4 regions of the Streptomyces sp. NPDC101219 genome follow, and region 4 is predicted to be linked to each of the others. Evidence: riboswitches for the same ligand, from Rfam matches in the RefSeq annotation. Region 4 holds a riboswitch; each other region holds the start of a gene.
The links. Region 4 has a riboswitch for cyclic di-AMP ahead of ACIRPP_RS19080 (M23 family metallopeptidase). Riboswitches for the same ligand answer to the same signal wherever they lie in the genome.

Region 1 (4,717 bases), on a different contig from region 4:
GGGCCCCAGCGTACGGCTCGCTTCCGGCGACGGCGCGAGGCAGGCTATGGGTGCGCAGGGCAGGGCCGAGGCCGCGGTCCGGCCCTGTGCCCGGAGCGGGAGCAGGTGCCGCGCCGGCATGCTTCACCATATGGGAAACTGGTCTAGACAACCCTGAGCAGCGAAGGGCAGCATCACATGGCTGAGCGCCGCGTCAACGTCGGCTGGGCCGAGGGTCTCCACGCCCGCCCCGCCTCCATCTTCGTCCGAGCCGCCACGGCCGCAGGCGTCCCGGTGACGATCGCCAAGGCCGGGGGCGACCCCGTCAACGCGGCCTCCATGCTGGCCGTCCTGGGCCTGGGTGCCCAGGGCGGCGAGGAGATCGTGCTCGCGTCCGACGCCGAGGGCGCGGACGCCGCACTGGACCGGCTCGCCAAGCTGGTCGCCGAGGGCCTCGAGGAACTGCCCGAAACGGTCTGACACCCGGACCCGTTTCACGGTGACCGTCACCCGTCCGACGCGCACCGCATCGGCACAAAGGCCCGCCCGGTTCTCCGGGCGGGCCTTTCGCATTCCCTTTTCCGGGCAGGAAAAGGGACCCCCCGAATTACGCGCCTCTTTGTATACCGCGCCCGTATTAATTCCGTACGCCCGGTGTGTTGACGGAATGTTTCGAGGTCCTCACACGCTCCGCGGGTCCGGCGCCGGAGGCGGGACGCAGCCGGTGCGCGGCGTGCGCCCGTTCCAGGTGCTGGGCGGTGGCCGCCCGGGCCCGCTCCCCGTCGCCGCGGGCCACGGCGTCCACGATCAGGCCGTGCTCCGTCCAGGTCGGGGCCGGGTCGGCCGGTTCCGCCACGGCGTACATCCAGGCGATCTTGTGGCGCAGCCCGGTCAGGGTCGAGGCCAGGGCGTGGCTCGCCGCGGCCTGGGCCAGCGTCTCGTGGAACCAGCCGTCGAGGGAGCGCAGGTCGTCGCTGCTCCCCTGGCGGGCCCGCTCCTGGCCCAGGCGGACGAGGCCGCGCAGCACCTTGAGGTGGGCGTCGGTACGGCGCTGGGCCGCGCGGGCGGCACCGAGGGGTTCGAGCAGCAGACGCATCTCCAGCAGGTCCGCGGCCTCCCGCTCGGTGGGCTCGGCGACGCACGCGCCCGCGTGCCGCCGGGTCACCACGAACCCCTCCGCCTCCAGCGTCCGCAGCGCCTCGCGCACCGGGACCCGGGACACGCCGTAGCGGCGCGCCAGGAGTTCCTCGGTGAGCCGGCTTCCGCGCGCGTGGACTCCCGCGACGATGTCGTCCCGGACGGCGGCGCACAGTGAATGTGCGGGAACACGCATGGGCGACCTCCGGCTATTTCCCGTGCAACGCCGTCGTCAGGCGTCCGTTCCGTGACTCTATTGCAATTCACCGGATTGATTGATGCCGAGGGACCATTCATGCCTGTTTTTTGGACAACATTCGGAGGAACGCGAAAGCCCCGGCTCGGGGAGCCGGGGCCGTGCGGTGTTCCGGGTGGGCGCGGGGCCTGCCCGCGCACCCGTCAGAGGGAGACGCCGTGCGCGCGGAGGTAGGCGACCGGGTCGAGGTCCGAGCCGTAGTCGGCGCTCGTGCGGGCCTCGAAGTGCAGGTGCGCGCCGGTGACGTTGCCGGTCGAGCCGGAGAGGCCGATCTGCTGGCCCGGGGCGACCTGCTGGCCGGCCGAGACATTGACGGACGACAGGTGGCCGTACTGGGTGTACGTGCCGTCGTGCATCTTGATGACGACCTGGTTGCCGTAGGCGCCGCCCCAGCCGGCCTCGACGACCGTGCCGGCGCCGACGGACTGGACGGGCGTGCCGTTCGCGGCGTGGAAGTCGACACCGGTGTGGCTGCCGGAGGACCAGACGGCGCCGCCGGTCTTGTAGCCGGTGGACACGTAGGAGCCCGGGATCGGCGAGACGAAGGCGTTGAGCCGCTCCCGCTCGGCCTCGCGGGCGGCGCGCTCCTTCTCGGCGCGGGCCTTCTTGGCCTCCTTGGCGGCCTTCTCGCGCGCGGCCTCCTCGGCCGCCTTGCGGGCCTCGGCCTCGGCGGCCTCACGGGCGGCCTCGTGCTGGGCGGCCGCCTGGGCGTCGATCCGGTCGGCGACGGTGTCGCCGAGGGTGATGACGGGGGTGATACCGGTCTGGGCCGCGGCGGGTTCGGCGGCCAGCGCGGGTGCCGCGAGGGAGCCGACGACGCCGCTGCCGGTCAGGGCCGCGACGCCCGCCGCACGAGCGGTGCCGCGGTGGATGCGGCCGGGGCGGCGGTGCTTGCCGGTGGCGCGGGTGAACGCCATGTACAGGCTGGTCCTTTCCTTCCCTCTCGCCTACCGGGTTAGCTGACGGGTTCGGAGCAGGAAGGTCTCCTACGGACCCCCTCGCGACACGCGCGGGCGCCCGATTCACCCCAGGGACGGTGGGTCCCCGGCTCCCCTGGCTCGCGCCGTACGGGGACTCGGCGATGACTGTCCGGTGCCGCGGACGCGGCGCACTGCCTGACGAACAGCCCGCACGAAGCTATGCGGGAGGCGGGTCAATCCCCAAACGGATCCCGGTTTTTGTAGCGCATGCCACAGGGCAGACAGGCAGCCTCCGCCTCAATTCGGGCATAAGAGGGCCCTGGTGACGTTCTCGTCACCAGGGCCCCCACGCGGGAGTGCCGCCGCGGCGGTCTACTCGGCCGCCACCACGGTCACTTCGCCGATCCCGAGCGCCTCCACGGGCGCCTTGATCTGCGCGGCGTCACCGACCAGGACGGTCACCAGCCGGTCGACCGGGAAGGCGTTCACCACCGCCGCGGTGGCCTCCACGGTGCCGGTCGCGGCCAGCCGGCGGTACAACTCGGCCTGGTAGTCGTCGGGCAGGTGCTGCTCCACCTGGTCGGCGAGGGTGCTCGCGACCGCCGCCGCCGTCTCGTACTTCAGGGGTGCGACGCCCACCAGGTTCTGCACGGCGACGTCCCGCTCGTCGTCGGTCAGCCCGTCGGCGGCGAGGGTGCGCAGCACGTTCCACAGGTCCTGCAGCGCGGGCCCGGTGTTCGGGGTGTCCACGGAGCCGCTGATGGCGAGCATGGCCGCGCCCGTGCCGTCCGGCGCGGACCGGAGGACCTGGCCGAAGGAGCGGACGCCGTAGGTGTAGCCCTTCTCCTCGCGCAGGACGCGGTCCAGGCGGGAGGTGAGGGTGCCGCCGAGGCAGTACGTGCCGAGCACCTGCGCGGGCCACACCCGGTCGTGCCGGTCGGCGCCGACGCGGCCGATGAGCAGCTGCGTCTGGACGGCTCCCGGACGGTCCACGATCACGACCCGGCCGGTGTCGTCGGCGATCACGGGCGGCACCGGCCGGGGCTGTCCCGGCGAGCCGGTCCACGCGCCGAGCGTGTCCCCGAGCAGCGCCGGGAGGTCGACGCCGGTCAGGTCGCCGACGACCACGACGGTGGCCGTGGCGGGACGCACGTGCTTCTCGTAGAAGGCGCGCACGGCCGCCGAGTCGATGCTCGCGACGGTCTCCTCGGTGCCCTGCCGGGGGCGCGACATGCGCGCGTCGGCGGGGAACAGCTCCTTGGATAGCTCCTTGGCCGCCCGGCGGGAGGGGTTGGCCAGCTCGTGCGGGATCTCGTCGAGGCGGTTGCGGACCAGACGCTCGATCTCGCTGTCGGCGAAGGCGGGTGCCCTCAGGGCGTCGGCGAGCAGGCCCAGGCCCTTGGCCAGCCGCGAGGCCGGCACCTCCAGGGTGAGGCGGACGCCGGGGTGGTCGGCGAAGGCGTCCAGGGTGGCGCCGCAGCGCTCGAGTTCGGCGGCGAACTCCTCGGCGGAGTGCTTGTCGGTGCCCTCGGAGAAGGCCCGCGCCATGATCGTGGCGACGCCGTCGAGGCCGGCCGGTTCCGCGTCGAGGGGCGCGTCGAGGACCACCTCGACGGCGACGACCTGCTGGCCGGGGCGGTGGCAGCGCAGGACGGTCAGGCCGTTGTCGAGCGTGCCCCGCTCGGGGGCCGGGAAGGCCCAGGGCTTGGCGTCACCCGCCTGCGGCCGGGGGTGGAAGTCCATCGTGGCGAGCTCGGTCACTTCGCCGCCTCCTCGTTCTCGTCGGTGCCGGCGGCCGCGGCGGCCTGGGCGGGTGCCTCGTCCCCGGCGGCGAGGGGCTCGTAGACGAGCACCGCGCGGTTGTCGGGGCGCAGGCGGGCCTTGGCGACCTCCTGGACCTCCTCGGCCGTCACGTCGAGGACCCGGCTCACCGCGGTCAGGGCGAGCTGCGGGTCGCCGAACAGGACGGCGTACCGGCACAGTTCGTCGGCGCGGCCCGCCACCGTTCCGAGCCGGTCCAGCCACTCGCGCTCCAGCTGGGCCTGGGCGCGTTCCAACTCCTCGGCCGTGGGGCCCTCCTCGGCGAACCGGGCGAGCTCCTCGTCGATGGCGGCCTCGATCACCGGCACCTCGACGTCGCCGGACGCCTTGACGTCCAGCCAGCCCAGGGAGGGCGCCCCGGCGAGCCGCAGCAGACCGAACCCGGCCGCGACGGCGGTGCGGTCCCGCCGCACGAGACGGTTGTAGATCCGCGACGACTCCCCTCCGCCGAGGACGGTGAGCGCCAGGTCCACCGCGTCGCACGCGCGGGTGCCGTCCTCGGGCAGCCGGTAGGCGGCCATCAGCGCCCGCGCGGGCACCTCCTCCACGAGGACCTCGCGCAGCTCCTCGCCGATCACGTCCGGCAGCGAGCCGTCGCGCGGCT
Region 2 (4,717 bases), on a different contig from region 4:
GATCCGCTCCTTGATGGCGTGCGGGGACAGCGCCCCCTTCGCCGTGACGTGGTCGCCGGAGGACTCCCCGCGCAGGCGTCGGCCGATCCACGGCACGAGGTACTCGCGGGCCCACTGGACGTCGTCCCGCCGGACGTCGAACGTGCCCCGGGCCGGGAGCGGGGGCCAGGGCTGCTCGGGGTCGGCCGGGACCTCCAGGCCGAGGGCCTGGCCCGCCCGGAGCGCCACGCGGGTGTGGCCCTCGGGCGAGAGGTGCAGCCGGTCGGCGTCCCACGCCCTGCGATCCTGGACGCTGCGCAGCGACCACAGGTCGAGCACCGGGCAGCCGTACCGGTCGGCGATGGCCCGCACATGTCCGTTGTACGTGGCGACCTTGCCGCGCAGCCGGCGGAGCACGGGCACGCCCCGGGTGTCGAAGCCGGTGGCGATCAGCACGGTGCCGGACGCGGCGGCGAGTGCCGCGACGGCCCGCTCGAACCGGTCGGCCACCTCGTCCGGGTCGGTGCCCGGCCGGATGATGTCGTTGCCGCCCGCGCAGATGGACACCAGGTCCGGGGCGAGCTCCACCGCCCGCGGGATCTGGTCCGCCACGATCTGGTCGAGCAGCTTTCCGCGCACCGCGAGGTTGGTGTACTGGAAGGCGCCTTCGGGCCGGCGGTCGGCGAGGAGCACGGCGAACCGGTCGGCCCAGCCGACGAACGCGCCGTCGGGGCCGGGATCGCCGACTCCCTCGGTGAAGCTGTCCCCCACCGCCACGTACGACCCGAATTCCACTCTGCTGTCTTTCCTCGAATCGTCTGCCACGGTCACCCATGATGGCGTTTCGGATGTGACCTACGCGACCGTAGGAAAGGGTTGACGGGCGGTGAGATAAACCACTCCGCCTGTCGATTCCCGTTGCGGCGCATCACCGAAGGCCGGACCCGGGATCGGGGTCCGGCCTTCGGCGGCGTGTCAGGCAGGTCGGCGCGGGGGTCAGCCGATGGAGACGCCCTTCGAGCGGAGGTAGGAGACGGGGTCCACGTCCGCGCCGTAGTTCGGCGAGGTGCGGATCTCGAAGTGCAGGTGCGGACCGGTCGAGTTGCCGGTCGAACCGGACAGGCCGACCTGCTGGCCGGCGCTCACGGCCTGGCCGGCCGAGACGGACAGCGAGGACAGGTGGGCGTACTGGGCGTAGTGGCCGTCGTTGAGCTTGATGACGACCTCGTTGCCGTACGCGCCCGCCCAGCCGGCGGAGACCACGGTGCCGGAGCCGACGGCCTTCAGCGAGGTCCCGGTCGGGACACTGAAGTCGACACCGGTGTGGTAGCCGCTGGACCACATGCCGCCGGCCACCTTGTAGCCGGTGCCGACGCCGCCGCCGGGCACCGGGGAGGTGTAACCGGAGGCACTGGCGGCCTGATTGGCGCCCGTGGACTGCGGGGCGGTCTTCTTGACCGGGGCCTCGCTCTTGCCTGCGGAGGGCTTGGCGGGCGCGGTCTTCTTCTTCGGCGCGTCCTGGGCGGACGGGGCCGAGGAGGACTTCTTCGGGGCGCTCGGCGCGGCCTTGCCGTCGATGGACAGCTTCAGGCCGGGGTGGATGAGCGACGGGTCGTCACCGACGGCCTCGCGGTTGTCGGCGTAGAGCTGCTTCCAGCCGCCGTCGACGTTCTCGGTGTCGGCGATCTTGGCCAGGTAGTCCCCGGACTTCACGACGTAGGTGCGGGACTCGCCGTTCTTCGCGGTGTCCTTGCCGTCGGCCTTGGCGCCGGCGGACACGCTCTGGACGGCCTTCTCCGGAGCCGCCTGGGGGGTGGCGGCGTGGGCGCCGGTGGCGCCGAGGAGCGGCAGGGCGAGAGCGGCGCCACCGGTACCGGCGACGGCGATGGAACGGGCGAGACGCAGGGTCCTGGGACGGCGGTGCTTACCCTTGGCGGGCATGACGAATTCCTCTCCGGCGCCTGCGAGGTGAGCTGTCGGGTTCGGGCTGGAGATGCCCGGCCGCGCAGGACGCGGCTTAACCCCGAGCCTGTTTCTCCGGAAGACCGGTAACAGGCAGTCGTACCTGTGGGTCCCCCGCTCCTGCCGTTCACGGGTCAGTGAGTGTGCGGGCTCCGGGCGGCGGCAGGATTAGGCGTCCGTCCGGATCGGTGGCGAACGTAAGCGACCAAGACGCAAAGGGACAAGCGAGGGGTTCCCCCTGAACGCCCTTTTCCGTGATCCACTCGGACAATTGCTGTCACCGTGCGTGGATTCCGTGTCCCGTGAAATGCCGAAAAGGCTTGCGGGACAGGGGAATTACGTGAACATGGCGACAACCCGTTGTCACCACTATGACGATGCTCACGCACCCCATTCCCATCTCCCTTTCTATCGGGGCACGTTATGGCGAATTCCCCGAAACGGACAGAACGCCTTAAACGCTGAATCGGGACTTCTTCCCGGCTCGCGATGTCGTATCGTCGGGGTGCCGTCGACGAGCCGCGTCGACGACGCCGAGTGGGAGGAGCCCCCGTGACGCAGCACATCCCGTCGACCGAACCCGAGCTGGCCGGGGTGCGCAATTTCCGTGACGTGGGCGGGCTGCCGACCCGGGACGGCCGGCGCGTGCGGCACGGCGTGCTGTTCCGCAGCGGCCACCTCGCCCACGCGACCGCCGAGGACGCCGCCTTCCTGTCGTCCCTGGGACTGCACACCGTCTTCGACTTCCGCAACGCGGCCGACCAGAAGCTGGAGGGCCCGGACGTCGCCCTGCCCGGCGTGCGCAACGTGAACCTGCCGCTGAGCGACCCGGCCGACGGGGCGGAGTTCTGGCGGATGGTCCGCGACGGCGACCTGGAGCAGCTGCGCACGATCCTCGCCGACGGCAAGGCCGCGGACCGGATGATCGCCTCCTACCGGGCGACCATCCGGGGCCGCACCGCCGAGCACTCCCGGGTGCTGCACGCGCTCGCCGAGGAGAGCGTGCCCGCGCTGATGCACTGCGCGGCCGGCAAGGACCGCGCGGGCCTGTCGGTGGCGGTGACGCTGCTGGCGGTGGGCGTGGAGCGCGACGCGATCTTCGAGGACTACCTGAAGTCCAACGAGCGGCACCGCCGCTACAAGGTGCACCGCAACGGAAGCTCCGACTCGGCCTACTCCCCCGAGGTCATGGAGCTGCTGAACCCGCTGTTCGACGCCCGCGCCGAGTACCTTCAGGCAGCGCTGGAGACCATCGAGGAGACGTGGGGCGGCGTCGACGCCTACCTGGAGCAGGGCCTCACCCTCGCACCCGGGACCCGGGAACGGCTGCGCACGCGCCTGCTGGACTGACCCCCGGCCGAGCGGGCCGGGGGCACGGCCGCACCCGGCCCGCTACTGCTTCGCGCCGACCGTGAACAGCAGATAGATGAAGCCCGCCACGACGTGACCCGCCACGACGTAGACGAACAGGCGCACCCACAGGGCGCGCGGGAACTTCTCTTCCATGTTTCTCACGAGGCATCTCCGTGGGCGGGGCCGAGGCAGAGCGCGGCCGAGGGGCTCTGCAGCAGGGTATGCACGAACAGGAGCTCGACTCCGTCGGGGTCCTGCGCGGCGATCCGGTGCGGGGTGAGCGAGTCGAAGTGGGCGCTGTCGCCCGGGCCGAGCCGGTGCAGCGTCTCGCCGAGCCGGAGCAGCAGCCGGCCCCGCAGGACGTACAGCCACTCCTCGCCGGGGTGGACGCGCACGATGTCGCCCTGCGAACCGTGCGGGACGTGGACCCGCAGGGCCTGCATGCCGCGCCCGGGCGCGCCCGCCTGCCAGTAGGTCCAGCCGCCGGCCGTCGTGGGTTCCATCCCGGCGGCGCGCACCACCGCATCCCGCTCGGGGGCCGCCTCGCCGAGGAGTTCGGCGACCGTCGTACCGTAGACGCGGGCGAGGGACAGCAGCATGGGCAGCGAGGGCTGCCGCTGCCCGGTCTCCAGACGCGAGAGGTGGGCGGGCGACAGGCCCGCGTCGCGGGCCGCGGCCTCCAGGGTGAGGGAGGCCCTGCGCCGCAGTGCCCGCAGCTGCGGCGCGACCAGACCCAGTGCGTCGGGCCGGGCGCCCGACGGCTCTGTCTCGGGGGAGCTCATGCCCCTATCTAGCCCCCTGATTTGTCCGGCGGGCAAATTTTTTGCCTCACAGGCAAAAGGAGGCGTCCTGCTGCCGGCGGCAGGACACGGGCCGGCCGGTCAGCGGTTGGCGATCGCCTGCTTCACCAGCGTCCTGCCGAAGTCCCACACCAGGCCGCCGCCCTGGTGGGCGTCGTCCATCACCGCGGTGAAGGCGTCCACGAAACGGTCCACCTCCGGCTCGCCGATGATCAGCGGCGGGATCAATTTGATCACCTCCATGTGATCACCGGACACCTGGGTGAGGATCCGGTGCCGCTGGAGCAGCGGCACGACCACCATCTGCGCGAACAGACCCTTGCGGGCGGCCTGCAGCATGGCCCAGTGGCCGCGCAGCTTCAGCGAACGGGGCCGGCCGAACTCGATGCCGATCATCAGCCCCCGGCCGCGGACCTCGGCGAGCATCTCGTACTTCTCGGTCAGGGCCGCCAGCCGCGACCGCAGCAGCTCGCCCGTCCTGCGCACGTTGGCGACGATCTGCTCGTTCTCCATGACCGACAGCACCGCCAGGCCGGCCGCCATGGCCTGGGCGTTGGAGCCGAAACTGGCCGAGTGGACCAGCACCCGGTCCATGGACGAGTAGACCTTCTTGAAGATCCAGT
Region 3 (4,717 bases), on a different contig from region 4:
GGTATGACATCGGGGCGCCACGGGTCCGCCGACCAGTAGGGGTGGGCCGCTCACCAGTAGGGGTGGTCCGGCCGCCCGTGGGGGACGGCCGGTGTCCGGGTGCGGCGGCCGGTCCCGGCGCGCCGTGGTCAGCCGGCCCGGTGCACCACGGCGTCGCACAGCTCCGTCAGCGCCGTCTTGGACTCGCATTCCGGCAGCGGGGCCAGCGCGGCGCGCGCCTCCTTGGCGTAGCGCACGGTGTCGCGGCGGGCCTGCTCCAGGGCGGGGTGGGCGCGCAGCAGACGCAGCGCCTCGGCGTGCCGGGCGTCGTCGGTGAGGTCGGAGCCGAGCAGCTCGCACAGGGCGAGGTCGTCGGCCAGGCCGAGCCGCTCGGCCCGCTCGCGCAGCCGCAGCACCGGCAGGGTGGCGATGCCCTCGCGCAGGTCGGTGCCCGGGGTCTTGCCCGACTCGTGGGAGTCGGAGGCGATGTCGAGGACGTCGTCGGCGAGCTGGAAGGCGACGCCGAGCCGCTCGCCGTACTGGGTGAGCACGTCCACGACCGTCTCGTCGGCGCCGGACATCATGGCGCCGAACCGGCAGGACACCGCGACCAGGGAGCCGGTCTTGCCGCCGAGCACGTCCAGGTAGTGCTCCACGGGGTCCCGTCCGTCCTGCGGGCCCGCGGTCTCCAGGATCTGGCCGGTGACCAGCCGCTCGAACGCCACCGCCTGCACGCGGACGGCCTCGGGGCCGAGGTCGGCGAGGATCTGCGAAGCCCGCGCGAAGAGGAAGTCGCCGGTGAGGACGGCGACGGAGTTGCCCCAGCGGGTGTTGGCGCTGGCGACCCCGCGGCGCACCGCGGCGTCGTCCATCACGTCGTCGTGGTACAGCGTGGCCAGGTGGGTCAGCTCCACGACCACGGCCGACGGCACGACGCCCGGCGCGTAGGGGTCGCCGAACTGGGCGGAGAGCATCACCAGCAGCGGCCGGAACCGCTTGCCGCCGGCCCGCACCAGGTGCTGGGCGGCCTCCGTGATGAAGGGGACCTCACTCTTGGTGGCCTCGAGCAGCCCCTCCTCGACAGCCGTCATCCCGGCCTGGACATCGGCTTCCAGAGCCTGGTCCCGCACGCTCAGCCCGAACGGCCCGACGACGGTCACGAGGGGTCTCCTGTCTGCTGGTGTCCACTGGCGTTTACACGGTTTGTCGATAGGTCGCTGCCATCACTCAAGTCAGCGTATCCGGTCATGTTTCGATCACCGCCAGGGCCCGGGGGTACAGGCCGGGCAGGAGGCGATCAGGACCGGCCCGTTTTTGATCGGTTCATAGCAGTGGACATTCTCTGACTTTCCGGGGCGGATCGCTCCGCATTCCGGACCACACCTCGGCATGCTCACCATCCTGCCCGCCCCGACGCCCGATTTGCCGCAATTACCAAGCGAATTCCTCTTAGTGTGAAATGCGCTCCGACCCGGCGACCCGTGAGGTCGGTCACGCGCCGCCCGACACATCGACGACATCCGTACACCGCCGGTTCCCCGTTGCCCCGCAGCGAGTTGAGCCGTGGCGACCGTAAAGGATCAAGTGGCGCAAACCGCCCATGTCAAGATCAAACAGCGTTTACCGTGACCCTCGCACTTGTTCCCGGCGTGTGCTCTCGCATACGTTCCGGGCCGCCGGGCGGACGCCGAATCCTGCCGCCGCCCGCACCACCCAACGACGAACTCACTCACGCACGGCAGGAGCGGGGGACCCAGGTAAGTCGCCGGGCCGGTCACGCGCCGGAACGGCTCGGGGTGAAGCCGTGCCCGCAGGGGCACGGCCGGACACTCTCCCGTCCGAACCCGACAGCTCACCTCGCAGGCGTAGGAGAGGAACACAGACATGCCTGCATCCGGTCAGCTCCGCCGCTTCGGCAGCCGACGTCTCGCCCGCACCCTCGCCGTCGCCGGCACCGGCGTCGCCGTGGCCGCCCTGCCGCTGTTCGGCGCCTCCAACGCCGCAGCGGCCACCCCGGCCGCCGCCCCGGCCGCCGCCACCGCGGCGACGGTGTACCCGAACAACCTCGACGGCTGGATCCGCGAGTCGCTGTCCGTCATGGCCCAGCACGGCATCCCCGGCTCCTACGAGGGCATCCACCGCAACATCATCCGCGAGTCCTCGGGCAACCCGCAGGCCATCAACCTGTGGGACTCCAACGCCGCCAAGGGCACCCCGTCCAAGGGCCTGCTCCAGGTCATCGACCCGACCTTCGCCGCCTACCACGTGCCCGGCACCGTCTACGACCCGTACGACCCGGTCGCCAACATCACGGCAGCCTGCAACTACGCGGCCGACCGCTACGGCTCGATCGACAACGTCTTCGGGGCCTACTGAGCCACCACCCTCCCTGCGGCGGGCAGGGACGCATCACCCGGGGCGGACGGGTGCGGCACGTGTTGGGGCACGTGCGGCACCGGCCCCCTGCCGAACAGTCGCTCGAGGACGACGGCCACGCCGTCGTCCTCGTTCGTCGTGGTGACCTCGTCGGCCACCGCCTTCAGCTCGTCGTGGGCATTGGCCATCGCCACCCCGTGGGCCGCCCAGTCGAACATGGGGATGTCGTTGGGCATGTCGCCGAACGCGATCGTGCCCGCCGGGCCGACCCCCAGCCGCTCGGCGGCCAGCGCCAGCCCCGTGGCCTTCGTGATCCCGCACGGCTGGAGCTCCACCGTGCCCGGTCCCGACATCGTGACTGTGGCCAGCGAGCCGATCACCGAACGCGCCGCCGCCGCCAACGCGTCGTCCGACAGCACCGGGTGGCGCAGCAGCACCTTGCTGATCGGCCGCTCCCACAGATCGGTCCGCCGCCCCACCCGCACGGCGGGCAGCGTGGGGTGCGGCATCCGGTAGCCCGGCTCGATCAGCGTGAGCCCGTCGACCCCGTCCTGGTCGACCGCCGCGTACACCTCGCCCGTCTCCGCCTCGATCTTGCCGAGCGCGGTCTCCGCGAGCTCCCGGTCCAGGGTGACCGACCACAGCAGCCGTTCCGTCCCGGCGTCGTACACCTGCGCGCCCTGGCCGCAGACCGCGAGCCCCGTGCAGCCGAGGTCCGCGAGCAGCGGGCGCACGCGGGGGGCCGGGCGCCCCGTCACCACCAGATGCCGGGCACCGGCCCGCCCGGCCCGTGCGAGCGCGGCGAGGGTCCGGTCGGACAGGGTGTCGTCGCCGCGCAGCAGCGTCCCGTCCAGATCGGTGGCGATGAGCGAGTATGCGGTGGGTGCGGCCATGATCAGAGAATACGGACAGCGCACCCGTCCCCTTCACCGCCTCCGCCCGCCCCGGCCCCCGCCGCCGCCCGGCGCCGGCCCCACGGCCCGCCCGTCCCGGCTCCTCCCGGCCACGGCCGGGTCGTACCCGGTTGACGGTTTGTGCACCATTTGGCAATAAGAGGCGACGCGGCCTACCGGGCACGGTTCCCCGGCGGTACCTTCCAAGGGTCCAGGGGGGACTTGATCGGGGGGTCAGGTGAGCAGTGGACGCACGCGTGTGCTGAGGCCCGAGGAGCTCGGCGAGGGGGAACGGGAACGGTGGCGCGAGCTGCGCGCCACGGCGGACACACCACGCAATCCGTTCATGGAACCGGAATTCACCACGGTCGTGGGACGGGTACGGCCGCGCGCCCGGGTCGCGGTGGTGTACGAGGGCGCGGACCCGGCCGGGTTCCTGCCGTACGAGCACGGACCGTGGGGGCAGGGCCGGGCGATCGGCCTGGGGGTGTCCGACTGCCAGGGAGCGATCCTGCCTCCCGGGTCGGCGGTGGACCCCCGTGAACTGCTGCGCGCCTGCTCGGTGTCCAGCTTCGCCTTCGACAACCTGGAGGCGGACCAGGGGCTGTTCGTGCCGTACGCGGCCGAGGAGCACGCCACCTACGTCATCGACGTGGAGAAGGGGTACGAGACCTACGAGTCCGTGCTGCGCACCCAGTCGCCGAAGTTCCTGAAGACCACGCTGGCCAAGGAGCGCCGGCTCGGCCGCCAGGCCGGCCCGGTCCGGTTCGTCTTCGACGAGCGCGACCCGGCCGCGCTGCGCACGCTCATGGAGTGGAAGTCGGCGCAGTACCGCAGGACGGGCCGGCGCGACCGGTTCGCGCAGGAGTGGATCGCCCGGCTGGTGGCCCGGCTCGCGGAGACCCGGTCCGCCCAGTGCACGGGCACCCTGTCGGTGCTCTACGCCGGCGGCCGGCCCGTCGCCGCGCACTTCGGCCTGCGCTCGGCCACCGTGCTGGCCTGCTGGTTCCCGGCCTACGACCCGGAGTTCGCGAAGTACTCGCCGGGGCTGGTGCTGCACCTGCGGATGGCCGAGGCCGCCGCTGCCGAGGGGGTGGGCCTGCTCGACATGGGGCGCGGCCCGGCGGAGTACAAGGACTCGCTGAAGACGGGCGAACTCGCCGTCTACGAGGGGGCGGTGACCCGTCCGGGCACGGGCGCCGCGCTGCACTGGCTGAGCCGTGAGCCCGTACGCCGCGCGTACGGCTTCGTCCGCGCCCGCCCGCGGCTGGCGTCGCTGGCGTCGCGGACGCTGAAGGGCGCCGCACGGCTGCGCCGTCCGTGAGGGAGGGGAGGGGGACGCATGTCCCGCAGAACACGCACCGCCCAGGAGGAGATCCGCCGGTTCCTGGCCATCGGCGCCGTGCAGGTCGCGGAGGTGGACCTGCGCGGTGACGAGGCCGGCCTGAGACCCGGCCCCGGCAGCCCGC
Region 4 (4,717 bases):
GGAAACACTGAACCCATGACCGACGAGGCCCCCGCCCCCACCCGCATTCTCCTCGCCGACGACCACGCGCTGGTCCGCCGAGGGGTACGTCTCATTCTCGACGGCGAACCCGACCTGACCGTCGTCGCCGAGGCCGACGACGGCGCCGAAGCCGTCGAGCAGGCCCGCGCCCACCGGCCCGACCTGGCCATCCTCGACATCGCCATGCCCCGGCTGACCGGCCTCCAGGCGGCCCGCGAGCTCGCCCGCGTGGTGCCGGAGACGCGGATACTCATCCTGACCATGTACGACAACGAGCAGTTCTTCTTCGAGGCACTCGGGGCCGGCGCGTCCGGATACGTACTCAAGTCCGTGGCCGACCGCGACCTCGTCGAGGCGTGCCGGGCCACCATGCGGGGCGAGCCGTTCCTCTACCCGGGCGCGGTCAACGCCCTCATCCGCAACTACCTGGACCTCACCCGGGACAGCGGGCACGTGCCGGCCAAAGCGATCACGGACCGGGAGGAGGAGATCCTGAAGCTGGTCGCCGAGGGACACACCTCCCAGCAGATCGCCGACCTGCTCACGATCAGCCCCAAGACCGTGGAGCGGCACCGGGCGAACCTGCTGTCCAAACTGGGCCTCAAAGACCGCCTGGAACTCACCCGGTACGCGATCCGGGTCGGACTGATCGAGCCCTGACGCCGGCCCGGGACGCCGTCGGGCGGACGGTGACCGGTGGCCGGTGCCGTCCGCGCGGTTGCCAGACTGGCCCCGAGCCGCACCGTCCCGGCCCCGGCCGACCCGCCCCCGTCCTGGAGTACGCCGATGCCCCACCCGTACGTCCTGCTGTCCGCCGCCGTCTCCCTCGACGGCTACCTGGACGACACCGGCCCCGAACGGCTGCTGCTGTCCAGCCCGGCCGACTTCGACCGGGTCGACGAGGTACGGGCCTCGGTGGACGCGGTGCTCGTCGGAGCCGGCACCCTGCGCGCCGACAACCCACGGCTGCTGGTCAACTCGCCCGAGCGGCGCGCCGCCCGGGTCGCCGAGGGCAGGCCGGAGTACCCGCTGAAGGTCACCGTCAGTGGCTCCGGCGACCTGGACCCGGCCGCCCGCTTCTGGCACACGGGCGGCGACAAGCTCCTGTACACGACGGACCGGGGCGCCGAGCGCGCCCGCGCCCTCGGACCGGCCACCGACATCGTCCCGCTCGGCGCGGAGCTGGACTGGCGGCGCCTGCTGGAGCACCTGCACGACGTCCGCGGGGTGCGCCGGCTCATGGTGGAGGGCGGCGGCCTGATCCACACCCAGCTCGTCACCCAGGGCCTCGCCGACGAACTCCAGCTGGTCGTGGCGCCGTTGTTCGTGGGCGACCCCGACGCGCCCCGCCTGTTCGGCCCCGGTTCCTACCAGGCCGGCCGGCTGCGGCTGCTGGAGACCCGGCAGATCGGCGACGTCGTCCTGATGCGCTACGAGCCCACCGCGCCCGGGACCGGCGCGACGGTCACCGCCGCCGACCGCCACTGGCTCGCCCTCGCCTGCGACCTGGCGTCCCGGTGCACGCCCTCGCGGACGGCGTTCAGCGTGGGCGCGGTGGTGGTCGCGGCCGACGGCACGGAACTGGCGCGCGGTCACTCCCGGGAGGGCGGCGACCCGGTGGCGCACGCGGAGGAGGTCGCGCTCGCCGGGACCGACCCCACGGACCCCCGGCTCGCCACCGCCACGGTGTACTCCAGCCTGGAGCCCTGCGCCCGCCGCGCGTCCCGGCCCGCCTCCTGCTCCCGGCTCCTGCTGGACGCGGGGGTGCGGCGAGTGGTCACGGCGTGGCGGGAGCCCGACACCTTCGTCACGGACGCCGACGGCAGCGGGCTGCTGACGGCCGCGGGCGCCACCGTGGTCGTCGTGCCGGAGCTGGAGGACCGCGCCAAGGCGCCGAACGCCCATCTGACGGGAGGGTGAGCACGGCCTCCACTCCGCCCGTCGGCCGCGCGAGCAGCACCGTTGAAAAGGGGCCCGGGGAAAAGCGTGCGCGAAGCGCTCCCCGGATGCCGTACACTGGAATCACAACGACGCGGGGTGGAGCAGCTCGGTAGCTCGCTGGGCTCATAACCCAGAGGTCGCAGGTTCAAATCCTGTCCCCGCTACTGAAGGCCGAGGGCCGGAATCCGAAACAGGATTCCGGCCCTCGGTGCGTTCCGTCCCGTCCGTCCCGTCCGTCCCGTCCGGCGCGCCGGAGTGCCGGAGAGTTCCTCCCAGGCTTCCCCCCTTCCTCCCCGCCTCACGCCGGCGCGCGCCCCTTCCTTCGCTCACCCTCCGTGGTCACCCACCGTGTCCGCGCCGTCCCGCAGGGATAACAATTGACGCTCCGTCAGAAAACGGGCCTCATTCGAGGTGGAGTCAACTCGCCCGTTTTCGCCTGCTCGTGGCGGGTAAGTCCGTACGGGATTCGTTAACGATCAAGAGGAACCGCTTGGAATCAGGCCCCCACGTCTATTAACGTTCGATAACGCAGCGCGGTCGTCCCAGCCGTCACACGAGTCGGCTCCGTGCGCACGCGCCGAATCCCGCAAGGGAACCGGGGAACCACCAACTTGGGGTGAATCGCGTGGATGCCCCCGTGGAGACACGGGCGGTATACGCGCGTAGGAGACCTTCCTGCTCCGAACCCGTCAGCTAACCCGGTAGGCGGAGAAGGAAGGAAAGGAGTACGCCCACGTGGCGTCGAACCGGCCTGCCCCCGAGGCCCCTCTCATGCCGAGCCAGCGCGACGGCGACACCTTCGTCTACGGCGGCGTCCGCGCCGACGAGGGCCCCTTCGAGGAGTGGAACCCCACCGCGGAGTCCGTCCGCCCGGTGCGCGGCCGGCATCGCGTCAGCAAGCAGCGCGGCGGAGGACTCGCCCGCAGCTCCACCGTCCTGGGTGTCGGCGTCATAGCCGCCGTCGGCGCCGGCGGCATGGCCAGCGCCCAGACCGGCAAGCCGCCGGTCTCCATCTCCATGCCCGACCTCCCCAACGTGGGTTCCCTCATCTCCGACGAGGAAACGCCCGAGGGCTCCGCCACCCCGCTCAGCAGCATCGGCACCGCCGGCGCCGAAGCCGAGCAGGGCAACGCCGGCGAGGCACTGCGCAGCCGGATCATGGCGCAGGTCGAGCAGCAGCAGGACCAGGCCGAGAGCAAGGCCGCCGCCGCTGCCGTCGCCGCCGCCGAGAAGGAGGCCGCTCAGGCCGCCGCCAAGGCCGAGAAGGAGGCCAAGGCCAAGGCCGCGGAAGCGAAGCGAAAGGCCGAGGAGGAGGCGAAGAAGAAGGCCGAGGCCGAGCGCCTCGCCAAGCTGGCCACCCAGTACGCGCTGCCGACCTCCTCCTACACGCTCACCTCGACCTTCGGTCAGGCCGGCGCCTACTGGTCCTCCGGCCAGCACACCGGCCTCGACTTCGCCGCCCCCAGCGGCACGCTGATCAAGGCCGTCCACACCGGCACCATCACCTCCGCCGGCTGGGACGGCTCCTACGGCTACAAGACGGTGCTGACCCTCGACGACGGCACCGAGATCTGGTACGCCCACCAGTCCTCGATCAGCGTCAGCGTCGGCCAGAAGGTCACCACCGGCGAGGTCATCGGCCGGGTGGGCTCCACCGGCAACTCCACCGGCGCCCACCTGCACCTGGAGGTCCACACCTCGGGCTCCGCCTCCGGCATCGACCCCCTGACCTGGCTGCGCAGCAAGGGCCTCAACCCGTAACGGACCCCGTTCCGGACCCTCCACCGGCAGTCCCGACGGCGCCCCCAGGGCGTCCGGGCTGCCGGTCAGGTGTTTCCGGGGCCGTTCGAGCCGGGCCACCCGGGCGCGGACGCGGGATGCGGCCCGGCGGGGTGCGTCGGCAGTACGTAGGGGTGGCCGTAGCCGTAGCCGCCTCCGTAGCCGTACCCGCCTCCGTAGCCGTAGCCCCCTCCGTAGCCGTAGCCGTAGCCATAGCCATAGCCATAGCCGTGGGCCGGAGCGTGGCCGTGGGGGCCGGGCGGCGGGCCTGTCACGCGGAAGACCGGCGCGGTGATCCGGGCCGCGTGCTCCAGTGCCGGGCGGGCCCTGCCCCGCCGTCGCCACAGCTCCCCGAGCAGGGCGCCCTCACGGGCGACGAAGTCCGCCGGTGCGCGCCCCGCGCCGCCCCGGTGCCGCAGGAAGGCCAGGGACGTCGCGAACGCCTCGTACCGCGCCACCTCCCGGGCCGCGGCCCGGCCGCCGTGCCGCCGGGCGTACTGCCGGGCGAGGCGCCGGGCCCGCATCGAGCCGAGCACGAACGGCTCCACCGGGGTCAGCCACCCGGCGGCCACATAGGCCGGCAGCTCCGTGCGCACGGTGCGCAGTTCCCGCTGCCGGGTCCACACCACCAGCCACGTCAGCACCCCGAACAGCGGCACCATGAACACCGCGTAGACCGCGAAGAAGCCGTACTCGCCGAGGTTCGAGGAGCCGTTCCACAGCGCGTGCAGGCCCATCGCCAGCGCCAGCCCGGTCAGCGGGAGCAGCACGCGCCGCACCCGGCGGCCCTCGCCGGACAGGGCGGCGAGGCCGAAGCCGATGCCGGTGAGCACGGTGAACAGGGGGTGCGCGAACGGCGACATCACGGCGCGGACGAAGAAGGTGGCCGCGGTGAGGGACGCCAGGCCGCTGTCCCCGGTCAACTGGTCGGTGCCGAAGGCGTTGCCGAGGTAGAGGATGTTCTCGGTGAACGCGA

Region 1: it holds a riboswitch for cyclic di-AMP, as region 4 does, so the genes downstream of both, ACIRPP_RS30685 (M23 family metallopeptidase) here and ACIRPP_RS19080 (M23 family metallopeptidase) in region 4, are expected to answer to the same signal.
Region 2: it holds a riboswitch for cyclic di-AMP, as region 4 does, so the genes downstream of both, ACIRPP_RS10960 (peptidoglycan DD-metalloendopeptidase family protein) here and ACIRPP_RS19080 (M23 family metallopeptidase) in region 4, are expected to answer to the same signal.
Region 3: it holds a riboswitch for cyclic di-AMP, as region 4 does, so the genes downstream of both, ACIRPP_RS05430 (transglycosylase SLT domain-containing protein) here and ACIRPP_RS19080 (M23 family metallopeptidase) in region 4, are expected to answer to the same signal.

What each region holds. Positions count from the first base shown of each region.
Region 1 is NZ_JBIWOK010000024.1:4,097-8,813, reverse strand. Features, by position in the region: gene ACIRPP_RS30695 (HPr family phosphocarrier protein) at 178-459, shown strand; gene ACIRPP_RS30690 (GntR family transcriptional regulator) at 617-1,312, opposite strand; gene ACIRPP_RS30685 (M23 family metallopeptidase) at 1,516-2,289, opposite strand; cyclic di-AMP (ydaO/yuaA leader) riboswitch at 2,302-2,463, opposite strand; gene ACIRPP_RS30680 (M16 family metallopeptidase) at 2,665-4,053, opposite strand; gene ACIRPP_RS30675 (M16 family metallopeptidase) at 4,050-4,717, opposite strand, start outside.
Region 2 is NZ_JBIWOK010000004.1:509,676-514,392, forward strand. Features, by position in the region: gene ACIRPP_RS10955 (SGNH/GDSL hydrolase family protein) at 1-774, opposite strand, end outside; gene ACIRPP_RS10960 (peptidoglycan DD-metalloendopeptidase family protein) at 976-1,920, opposite strand; cyclic di-AMP (ydaO/yuaA leader) riboswitch at 1,925-2,091, opposite strand; gene ACIRPP_RS10965 (tyrosine-protein phosphatase) at 2,494-3,291, shown strand; gene ACIRPP_RS10970 (DUF6126 family protein) at 3,334-3,456, opposite strand; gene ACIRPP_RS10975 (helix-turn-helix domain-containing protein) at 3,453-4,076, opposite strand; gene ACIRPP_RS10980 (aspartate aminotransferase family protein) at 4,176-4,717, opposite strand, start outside.
Region 3 is NZ_JBIWOK010000002.1:468,401-473,117, forward strand. Features, by position in the region: gene ACIRPP_RS05425 (polyprenyl synthetase family protein) at 129-1,139, opposite strand; cyclic di-AMP (ydaO/yuaA leader) riboswitch at 1,696-1,858, shown strand; gene ACIRPP_RS05430 (transglycosylase SLT domain-containing protein) at 1,864-2,355, shown strand; gene ACIRPP_RS05435 (HAD family hydrolase) at 2,349-3,248, opposite strand; gene ACIRPP_RS05440 (GNAT family N-acetyltransferase) at 3,508-4,572, shown strand; gene ACIRPP_RS05445 (glycosyltransferase) at 4,591-4,717, shown strand, end outside.
Region 4 is NZ_JBIWOK010000008.1:395,667-400,383, forward strand. Features, by position in the region: gene ACIRPP_RS19060 (HAMP domain-containing sensor histidine kinase) at 1-11, shown strand, start outside; gene ACIRPP_RS19065 (response regulator transcription factor) at 16-681, shown strand; gene ACIRPP_RS19070 (dihydrofolate reductase family protein) at 808-1,941, shown strand; tRNA gene ACIRPP_RS19075 (tRNA-Met) at 2,053-2,126, shown strand; cyclic di-AMP (ydaO/yuaA leader) riboswitch at 2,528-2,685, shown strand; gene ACIRPP_RS19080 (M23 family metallopeptidase) at 2,698-3,723, shown strand; gene ACIRPP_RS19085 (PrsW family intramembrane metalloprotease) at 3,789-4,717, opposite strand, start outside.